DNA from 2 places in the Paenibacillus sp. FSL H3-0302 genome. Region 1 is predicted to be linked to the other one. Evidence: predicted binding sites of a transcription regulator. Region 1 holds the regulator's gene; the other holds the start of a gene.
What was found. Region 1 encodes CtsR, which represses protease genes until heat stress. Its sites were predicted from a motif close to ATGGTCAATAAAGGTCAAACA; they were not measured.

Region 1 (4,429 bases):
TGGAATTTCATTATTGATGATCTTTTGGGCCAAGCCTTCAGCAATAGCTGTTTTACCAACCCCAGGTTCACCTATCAACACCGGGTTGTTCTTCGTCCGGCGGCTCAGTACCTGAATAACACGTTCAATTTCCTTGCTACGACCGATAACTGGATCCAGGTTGCCATCCTTGGCATAAGCCGTCAAATCGCGTGCTAGACCGTCTAGAGTAGGTGTGCTGACATTAGCAGGTGTTCCGCTATGACTGGATGCAGCCTCGCTGCTTCCCAGAAGCTGAAGCACTTGCTGACGAGCTTTGTTCAAGCTGATGCCGAGATTATTAAGCACACGAGCCGCGACACCTTCTCCTTCACGAATAAGTCCTAGCAGAATATGCTCAGTGCCGACATACGTATGTCCCAGCTTGCGGGCTTCGTCCATCGACAACTCGATTACTTTTTTGGCGCGAGGAGTATAAGCAATGTTCGTAGGTTGTTCTTGGCCTCTGCCAATCAGTGTCTCCACTTCGTCCTGGATTTTTTCAAGACCCAGACCCAAAGCGATTAATGCTTTAGCAGCAATGCCGTCTCCTTCACGAATAAGTCCTAGCAAAATATGTTCTGTGCCAATATTGTTGTGTCCTAAACGAACAGCTTCTTCCTGCGCTAGCGCTAGCACTTTTTGTGCGCGTTCCGTAAATCTTCCAAACATCATATCTCCTGCACCTCCATGAATAATAAATATCTATATTAATGTTGTGTTCCCAGTGTTTCTCGGAGCAGTTTCGCCCGATACATATCCCGTTCAGTGGCGTTCATCTCGTCACCGAACATTTTTTGCAGAAATCCTGGCTGTGTCTTAACGTTAAGCTCATTAAGCACGGAAATCGAAGGGCCTTCCAGTATGCCAAGGTCAACCCCAAGTCTCACATCAGACAGCCGTTGTGCGGATTCTTTAAGCTCCATTAGAGCTGCATAACACAAAATCCCATAAGATCTTTTCACTCGGTCTGTAATTCTTAAAGCGGAATCTACAAGCAGCCTTTCACGGGCATTTCGTTCATGCTCTATAATCTGGGTGACTACACTGTGAAGGTTCTCGATGATTTCACTTTCTGTTTGACCGAGAGTAATCTGATTGGAAATTTGAAAGATGTTCCCTACTGCTTCGCTGCCCTCACCATAAATTCCTCTTACAGTCAATCCCACTTGGTTCACTGCTGACAATATGCGATTGATCTGTTGGGTCATTACTAGTGCTGGCAAATGCAGCATTACTGAGGCACGCAGCCCTGTACCCACATTGGTGGGACAACTGGTCAAGTATCCTCTTTTATCATCAAAAGCGTAATTCACAGCCGATTCGAAGATATCATCGATGGCTGTCGCACGTTCCCATGCTTCTCTTACCTGAAGACCCGGGAACAGACATTGGATCCGCAGATGGTCTTCTTCGTTAATCATGATGCTGACCGACTCATCTTCATTTAATATCACAGCTGCGCCACGTGAATCATTAGCCAGATTAGGACTGATGAGATGTTTCTCGACCAATACCTTTTTATCCAGTTCATTCACTTCTGCAAGCTTTATCAGTTGAAAAGATCCGAATTCGGCAGCAGTTTCCCCATGAAACACAGGGGCCAGCAGCTCTAATACTTCTTCCGATTGCTCTAAGGAAGCAAGCATAGGGAATGGAAGATGCTCTAAATTACGTGCAATACGCATACGGCTGCTAATTACAATCTCGGAGTGACTGCCTCCCGAGCGCATCCAATCACTAAGCGCTTGTTCAGTAAATCGGAGACTTGACATGTCATATCCCCCCTATATATCAAAGACTTTACTCTTGTGCCATTTCTTTTTCAAGTTGGCGAATTTGATCCCGCAGCTCTGCCGCAGTTTCGAACTCCTCCTGTGCGATACTTTGCTGTAATTCCAGCTTCAATTCATCAATTTGCCGCTTGAACACAATTTGTGCTCCAGCACGTTTAGGAATCTTGCCTACATGCGAAGTGCTGCCATGCACCCGTTTAAAGAGCGGGTCCAGTGCACTGTTAAAATATTTATAACAGGAGCTGCAGCCAAAACGACCCAATTTGCTAAACTGCGAGTACGTCATTCCACAATTCTCACATTGCAGACTCTGCGTAGTCTTCGTAGCAGCCGTCTTTTCCTTACCGGCCCCTTCAAGATCAAGCAGACCGGACAGCAAGCTGTGAATGGAGAATCCTCCAGCAGTTCCCGGGATCAGTTCACCCTTCTCCCGCGCACAGCTCTCGCAGATATGAAATTCTGTCTTCTCTCCATTCACGATCTTGGTGAAATGGAGTGTTGCTGGCTTGACGCCACATTCCTGACATTGCATAAGCGAAAGCCCCTCCCTTATGATTGACAATTATTTGCCTAACAAAGAGATTAACATCGCCTTCATAATCTTGGCCCGAATCTCATCCCGATATGGAATCTTAACCGTTAGGCAATCCCGAGAAACAGCAGCGCGCATAAGACACGCCTCACGCTTGCTTAGAAAACCAGCTTCCTCCAGTTGATAAATCAACCCTTCGGCAGCGTTCTGATCTATCCCGCCACCTATAGTATGGTTTAAATGGGCATGCAGTGCCACGTTGGGCGGCAATTCAAAACGTTGAATACGAATATATCCCCCGCCACCACGCTTACTTTCCACCACATAGCCTTTTTCCAGTGTAAAGCGTGTACTAATAACATAATTGATCTGTGACGGTACGCATGAGAACTGGTCCGCCAGGTCATTTCGCTGGATTTCCACCGTACCTTCGGGACTTTCATGCAAAATATTCTTCAGATATTGTTCAATAATATCAGAGATATTGCGCATCACTCATCCTCCAGTGCTCTTTAAAGCTTCATAATATCGCTTGCGCCCGCATCCTTAATGACATTCATTAGTGAACTTCATTCATATAAGTCTGAAGAAAACTTCACAAATTCAGAGGATCGCACTGTATGTCATCAGGTGCGTTGACTTTGACTTTCTTTGACTTTTTAATATTATAACATATTCTGTGCTAATTCCAAGAGGATTCTCTTATTTTTCACTTTTTTCAGCGAATGTATTCGGAAATAAAGAACTCTCCCAGCATCTTTCGAAGGGGAGAGCCTAATTATTTTCTAAAAATGATCAAAAAGTGCAGTTTCAGCTTGCGGTATGATTTCTTCGAGCCATTCCAGAGCCCTCGGATTACCAGTCACACGTCCATAACGAGCCAGCTCTGCCGGGCGTTTATATCCAAACATTAGAATCGTCAGCGTACCAATATCACAGCTTAAGTCAGCTGCATCCCGTTCACCCTCTATACGCAAGAAAGCTGCTGCTCCCTTTTCGGAGACAGTCCATTCCCACAACCCGTCATTCCATGGGGCATATTTATCTTCAATATAGATAACCTGTTTCTTCTGACTGTTGTGACGCTTAAAAGAATAACTCTCCACGAATGCTTTAGCATTAACAATACGCGCCATAAAATAAGGATAATTCTCCTGCTCTATACGCGGATCAGGCAGCAAAAAGGGTAACATATCATCGGATGGCACCAGTTTTAGCGATGCACCGGTCACCATCGAATCGTGATTTGCAAGAAATGTCCACAGCCCCTGCCGGGCCTGTTCGTTCAAAAACACAAATTCATCAATGACCAGCTCTCTATTTTCTATCTTATATAGTACGTATCCTTCAGGTTCCCCAAGCTGTGAATAAAATACCGCAGTCTGACCTTCATCATCCAGAACAGAGTTTTCCCACCAGTCCAAATCACGCTTAAGTGTTCCGTTATATCTAACTGCAAAACGATTGTATAAGTTGTCCAATACTTCGATATCTATAACACCACGTCTTACCTTGCCCTCAACTTCAACCTTCTTGGGAAACTTGGCAACAGGAATGGAGTATTTCTTATATTCACAATAAACTTCCCAACCAAATTTGCGATAAAAGGGGATCAAGAACGGATGCAGAAAAGATAATGTCTGCCCCGCCTCATTCATCGTTTGCAGCGTATGCGCCAGGAGCTTTGCCACATGCCCCTGTCTGCGATTCTCTGGCCATGTCGCTACCCCTGCGAGCCCTCCCATAGGTACTAATCTACCTTGTATGTACACTTCGAACGGAAGAAGAGTAAGTTTAGCTTCCAAAGTCCCTTCTTCAAAAGCACCCCATACGCGTTCTGCTTTAAATCTTTCCTTAGCATTCGCCCTTTTCTCACTAGGCAGCTTGTATTGAAAAGCATATTCAGATAAATCCATGCTTAGATCAAACTCTTCTGAGTGCAACTGTCTGATATCCACAAAACTCACCTCATCATTTATGAATTTACTTTTATGGTTAGTATAACAAGAGAGTGTATTGTGTGCGAATTATAAGGATATTTTTCGAACTTTTTTCAGTTATCCACAGCCTTAGGCAGTTTTAA
Region 2 (4,429 bases), 800 kb from region 1:
AGCTAGTAAAACGGAGAATATAGCTATTGATTCGCGTATCGTTTTAAAGGCAAACGGGATAAATTCGTTGCAGGAAGGTATTTTGAAGGAAGGACTGGCCTGGATTCCCCTAACTTTTATGCGAGATGTGTTGGGATTACCGCTTGTGTATGATAAGAAGGAAAATGCGTACATGATTGGAAAAGGATCGGCCAAGGCCAAGTTGATGTTATCCAGCTACGGTACTTCTGTGTGGGTGAACAACTATTTCATTCGAGAGTATGAAGGGAAGTTAATTAATAATCGCCTCTATGTTCCATCAGGATTGTTAAATGATTATATGGGTTATAAGGTAGATTGGAGTCGGGCCGCCAGTATGCTGAATGTGGTGAACAGACCGCAGAACGCGCTGACGGTAACCACGGAAACTTATGCTAAAGATCGGGCAGAAGCTTTTATTCAGCTTGATTATCCGAAGATCAGTGGATTGGGCAACTCCAGTGCGCAACAAGCTATTAATAATACTTTGAAGGAAAGTGTTATGAAATTCGCGGCGGGTGCAGAACAGGATATCTCCGATCGAGATGGAGCAGAGCCCAAATACACCTATGATTCAGGTTATGTAGTGACCTACAATCAGAATGGTGTGATCAGCATAGTGATGCATCAGTATAGTGATACGGGCGGCGCCCATGGAATGACTAACCGTGAAGCCTTCACCTTCTCGCTTAAGGATGGTAAGCGTCTACTGTTGGGCGACCTGTTTGGAGCTAATCCAAACTACAAAAAACAGCTGAATGCAAAGCTGAGCAAGCTACTGAAGGCAGAGGATAGTTATTTGGGAGGATTCAACGGATTGAATACGGAGAAATATTTCTATCTGAAGGACGACAAGGTTGTTCTGTTCTTCCAATTATATGAGTACACAGCGTATGCTGCAGGCTTCCCTGAGTATACTTTTAGTTTCAAAGAGCTTTTGCCGGATGGCAGTAGCCCGTTTGCTGGCATGAAATAAATGGAAACTCTTCGTCTCCGCTAATGTCGGCACAAGACATCTCCCCCTTACCAGAGTTGTCTCTTGTTCATATGCTAAAGGGAGTAACTAGTTTATGAACGGGGGAGAGCTATGGGCTACCAATATACTGCAATTGGCGATTCCTTGACGACTGGATTTGGTGCTCTGCCAGGTAACGGTTTTGTTCCGGTGTACCGTAGAATGGCAGAAGGGAGACTGCGGACTACTGTAGCCTCTACGAATTTAGGCGTGAACGGAATGACTACTTCAGAGCTGGAGCAGAGGCTGCGCGGAAATTCCATGATGCGTGAAGCCGTTCGAGAAGCCGATATCATCACTGTGTCTATCGGTGGTAATGATTTGATTCACGCGGCCAAATCAGCAGCAAGACAGCAAGGCAACTTATCCGCAGAACTGCGCAGATCGCTTCAGGAATGCAAACAAAATTTCTCTGCAATTATGAATATCCTTATACAATTGAAGGCGAGGACGCGTAGACCTTTTATCATTAGAATTGTGGGATTATATAACCCCTATCCTCAGGTGGTTGGTGCGACAGAGTGGGTCAGGCAGTTTAATCAATACGCAGCACAGTACAGCAGCCGAGTATGTGGATTTGCTTCGATTTACAGTGAGTTCGCAGGAAATGAGAGAGGGCTGTTATCCATTGATCATTTGCATCCGAATGGCCGGGGTTATCGCGTAATTGCCGAGAAGCTGGATGCGCTAGGTTATGGCGGGCTGGCTTAATTGGATTTAGGTCTTCTATAAAATATAAAGAGGCTGTGCTCTAACCATAACGGATAGAGCACAGCCTCTTTATATTTTTACTTTATAGCTTACACACCGCTAGGCAATGTCTTCTCGATTACTTTATCTACGATACCGTATTCAGCCGCGTCTGCAGCAGTCATGAAGTAGTCGCGATCTGTATCCTTCTCAATACGTTCTAGAGGTTGGCCCGTACGTTCTGCTAGAATACGGTTCAGCTTATCGCGCAATTTGAGGATGCGGCGGGCACGGATTTCAATGTCCGTTGCTTGACCTTGAGCACCACCCAGAGGCTGGTGGATCATGATCTCGCTGTTAGGCAGTGCGAAACGTTTGCCTTTGGCGCCAGCGTTTAGCAGGAAAGCTCCCATGGAAGCTGCCATACCCACACAGATGGTGGAAACGTCTGGTTTAATGTACTGCATTGTATCAAAAATAGCCATACCTGCAGTAATGGAACCGCCTGGGCTATTCACGTAAAGGTGAATGTCCTTGTCAGGATCTTCGGCAGCCAAGAACAGCATTTGTGCGATGATAGAATTGGCTACCACGTCATTAACCTCCGTTCCAAGGAAAATGATGCGGTCCTTCAGCAGGCGGGAATAGATGTCATAAGCGCGCTCGCCGCGGTTGCTCTGTTCTACTACCATAGGAATATAACTCACGTGGAAAACCTCCTTGATATTGGTTCTTCAAATGTATTCATTTTTACTCTTGCCGTATTACCCACATGATAAACAAATTCAAACAAAAAGTCAAAGAAAGTCAAACTTATATTCAAAAAAAAGAGCCGACAAGCGGCTCTTTGGTTAAGTAGTAGTATAGGCACTACTAAATTATGTGCAAAAATGAAATTAATGGCGCGCCCGCCAAGAATCGAACTTGGATCTCAGGCTTCGGAGGCCTACGTCATATCCATTGGACCACGGGCGCAACAAAAATGATTATAATACAATTTTTACACAATTGCAATGTAATATTAATACTGGACAAGCGCTCTAGGGACAGGCATCGGGCGCTATATCTTTTTCTGACCTTATTAATGTATAAGAAGACAAGCGCTTGAGAATTCTACTCTCGGAAGACTTGCGCTTCGAGCAATATTTGGTTAGAATATGGGTGGGACTTAAAAAGTTTACCCGGGACGTTTTGAGACCATGAACAAGGGAATAGAGGAAGACGAAGTTGCAGGAGTGAAAGTATGCGTAATTTATTAGATATCCAAAAGCAGCTTCTGCCTGATCTCATGGAAACCCTTAAGAGACGGTACACGATTCTTCATCAGATCATGCTGTCCGATATTATTGGGCGCAGAACGCTAGCCGCTTCGCTAGATATGACTGAGCGGGTACTGCGTGCCGAGACGGATCTTCTGAAATCGCAAGGGCTTATTGAGATCGAGAGTGTTGGCATGCGCATTAGCGCTGCTGGACGTAGACTGCTTGATTTGCTAGAGCCGGTTGTTAAGAGCCTATTTGGTCTGGATGAGCTGGAAGAGAAAATTCGAGCAACGTATGGTCTGGATAAAGTTATTGTAGTACCGGGTGATTGTGAGTCATCGCCGTTCACCAAACGAGAGCTTGGCCGAGCGGGTGCGAAAGCGCTGCTGAGTATACTTCGCGCAGATGATACAGTTGCCGTCACAGGTGGATCGACGCTTGCCGATATGGCTGATCAACTGGCACCGCCGTTGTCCCTTTCCTATAAGAACGCTTGGTTTGTTCCGGCGCGTGGAGGATTAGGAGAGAGTATGGAGATTCAAGCCAACACGATTGCCTCAACCATGGCAAAGCGAGTTGGAGCCAACTACCGGTTGTTGCATGTCCCTGATTTGCTTAGCGGGGATGCATACCAATCGCTGGCACTTGACTCTAATATTGGAGAGATTGTACAAACCATCCGTAGTTCGCGTATTATTGTACATGGGATTGGGGATGCCATTGAAATGACCCGCCGCCGCAAACTGGACGAGGCTACAGTCTCGGAAATCCAGGGTGAAGGGGCAGTGGCCGAATCTTTTGGCTATTATTTCAATGAAGAGGGTCAGGTTGTCCATACCATGCTTACGATGGGTCTACGTCTAGAAGATATTATCCGGACAGAGAAAGTCATCGGTATTGCAGGAGGCAAACCCAAGGCCAAAGCCATTCATGCCATGCTGCGTTTCGGGCAGGAGAATATTCTCGTCACGGACGAGGCTGCTGCAGTAGAAATAGGCAAGGAAATTGACAATCAACTACAGCTATCTTCGTAGTTTTTAGATTGCAGGCAATAACATACTTCTTGCATCATACTTAACATTGTTGTCATGACAGACCTCACCGTCTGTTTTGAATAAATAAAACGAATTCTAGGAGGAACTATTCAATGAGTGTAAAAGTTGGAATTAACGGTTTTGGACGTATTGGACGCCTTGCTTTCCGCCGTATTCAAAATGTAGAAGGTATCGAAGTGGTAGCAATCAACGACTTGACTGACGCTAAGATGCTTGCTCATTTGCTTAAATATGATACAACTCAAGGTAAATTCCAAGGTGATGTTGAAGTGCATGATGGCTTCTTCAAAGTCAATGGTAAAGAAGTTAAGGTTCTTGCTAACCGCAACCCTGAAGAATTGCCATGGGGCGACCTAGGCGTTGATATCGTACTTGAGTGCACAGGTTTC

Region 2: clpP (ATP-dependent Clp endopeptidase proteolytic subunit ClpP) is a predicted target of CtsR. The motif match lies at 2,517-2,537, and genes of this name have one in related genera.

Annotation. Positions count from the first base shown of each region.
Region 1 is NZ_CP150284.1:6,294,046-6,298,474, forward strand. It holds gene clpC (ATP-dependent protease ATP-binding subunit ClpC) at 1-693, opposite strand, end outside; gene MHH50_RS28125 (protein arginine kinase) at 729-1,793, opposite strand; gene MHH50_RS28130 (UvrB/UvrC motif-containing protein) at 1,822-2,346, opposite strand; gene MHH50_RS28135 (CtsR family transcriptional regulator) at 2,377-2,838, opposite strand; gene MHH50_RS28140 (GNAT family N-acetyltransferase) at 3,132-4,304, opposite strand.
Region 2 is NZ_CP150284.1:182,945-187,373, forward strand. It holds gene MHH50_RS00900 (DUF4163 domain-containing protein) at 1-994, shown strand, start outside; gene MHH50_RS00905 (GDSL-type esterase/lipase family protein) at 1,106-1,744, shown strand; gene clpP (ATP-dependent Clp endopeptidase proteolytic subunit ClpP) at 1,834-2,430, opposite strand; tRNA gene MHH50_RS00915 (tRNA-Arg) at 2,624-2,698, opposite strand; gene MHH50_RS00920 (sugar-binding domain-containing protein) at 2,967-4,019, shown strand; gene gap (type I glyceraldehyde-3-phosphate dehydrogenase) at 4,133-4,429, shown strand, end outside.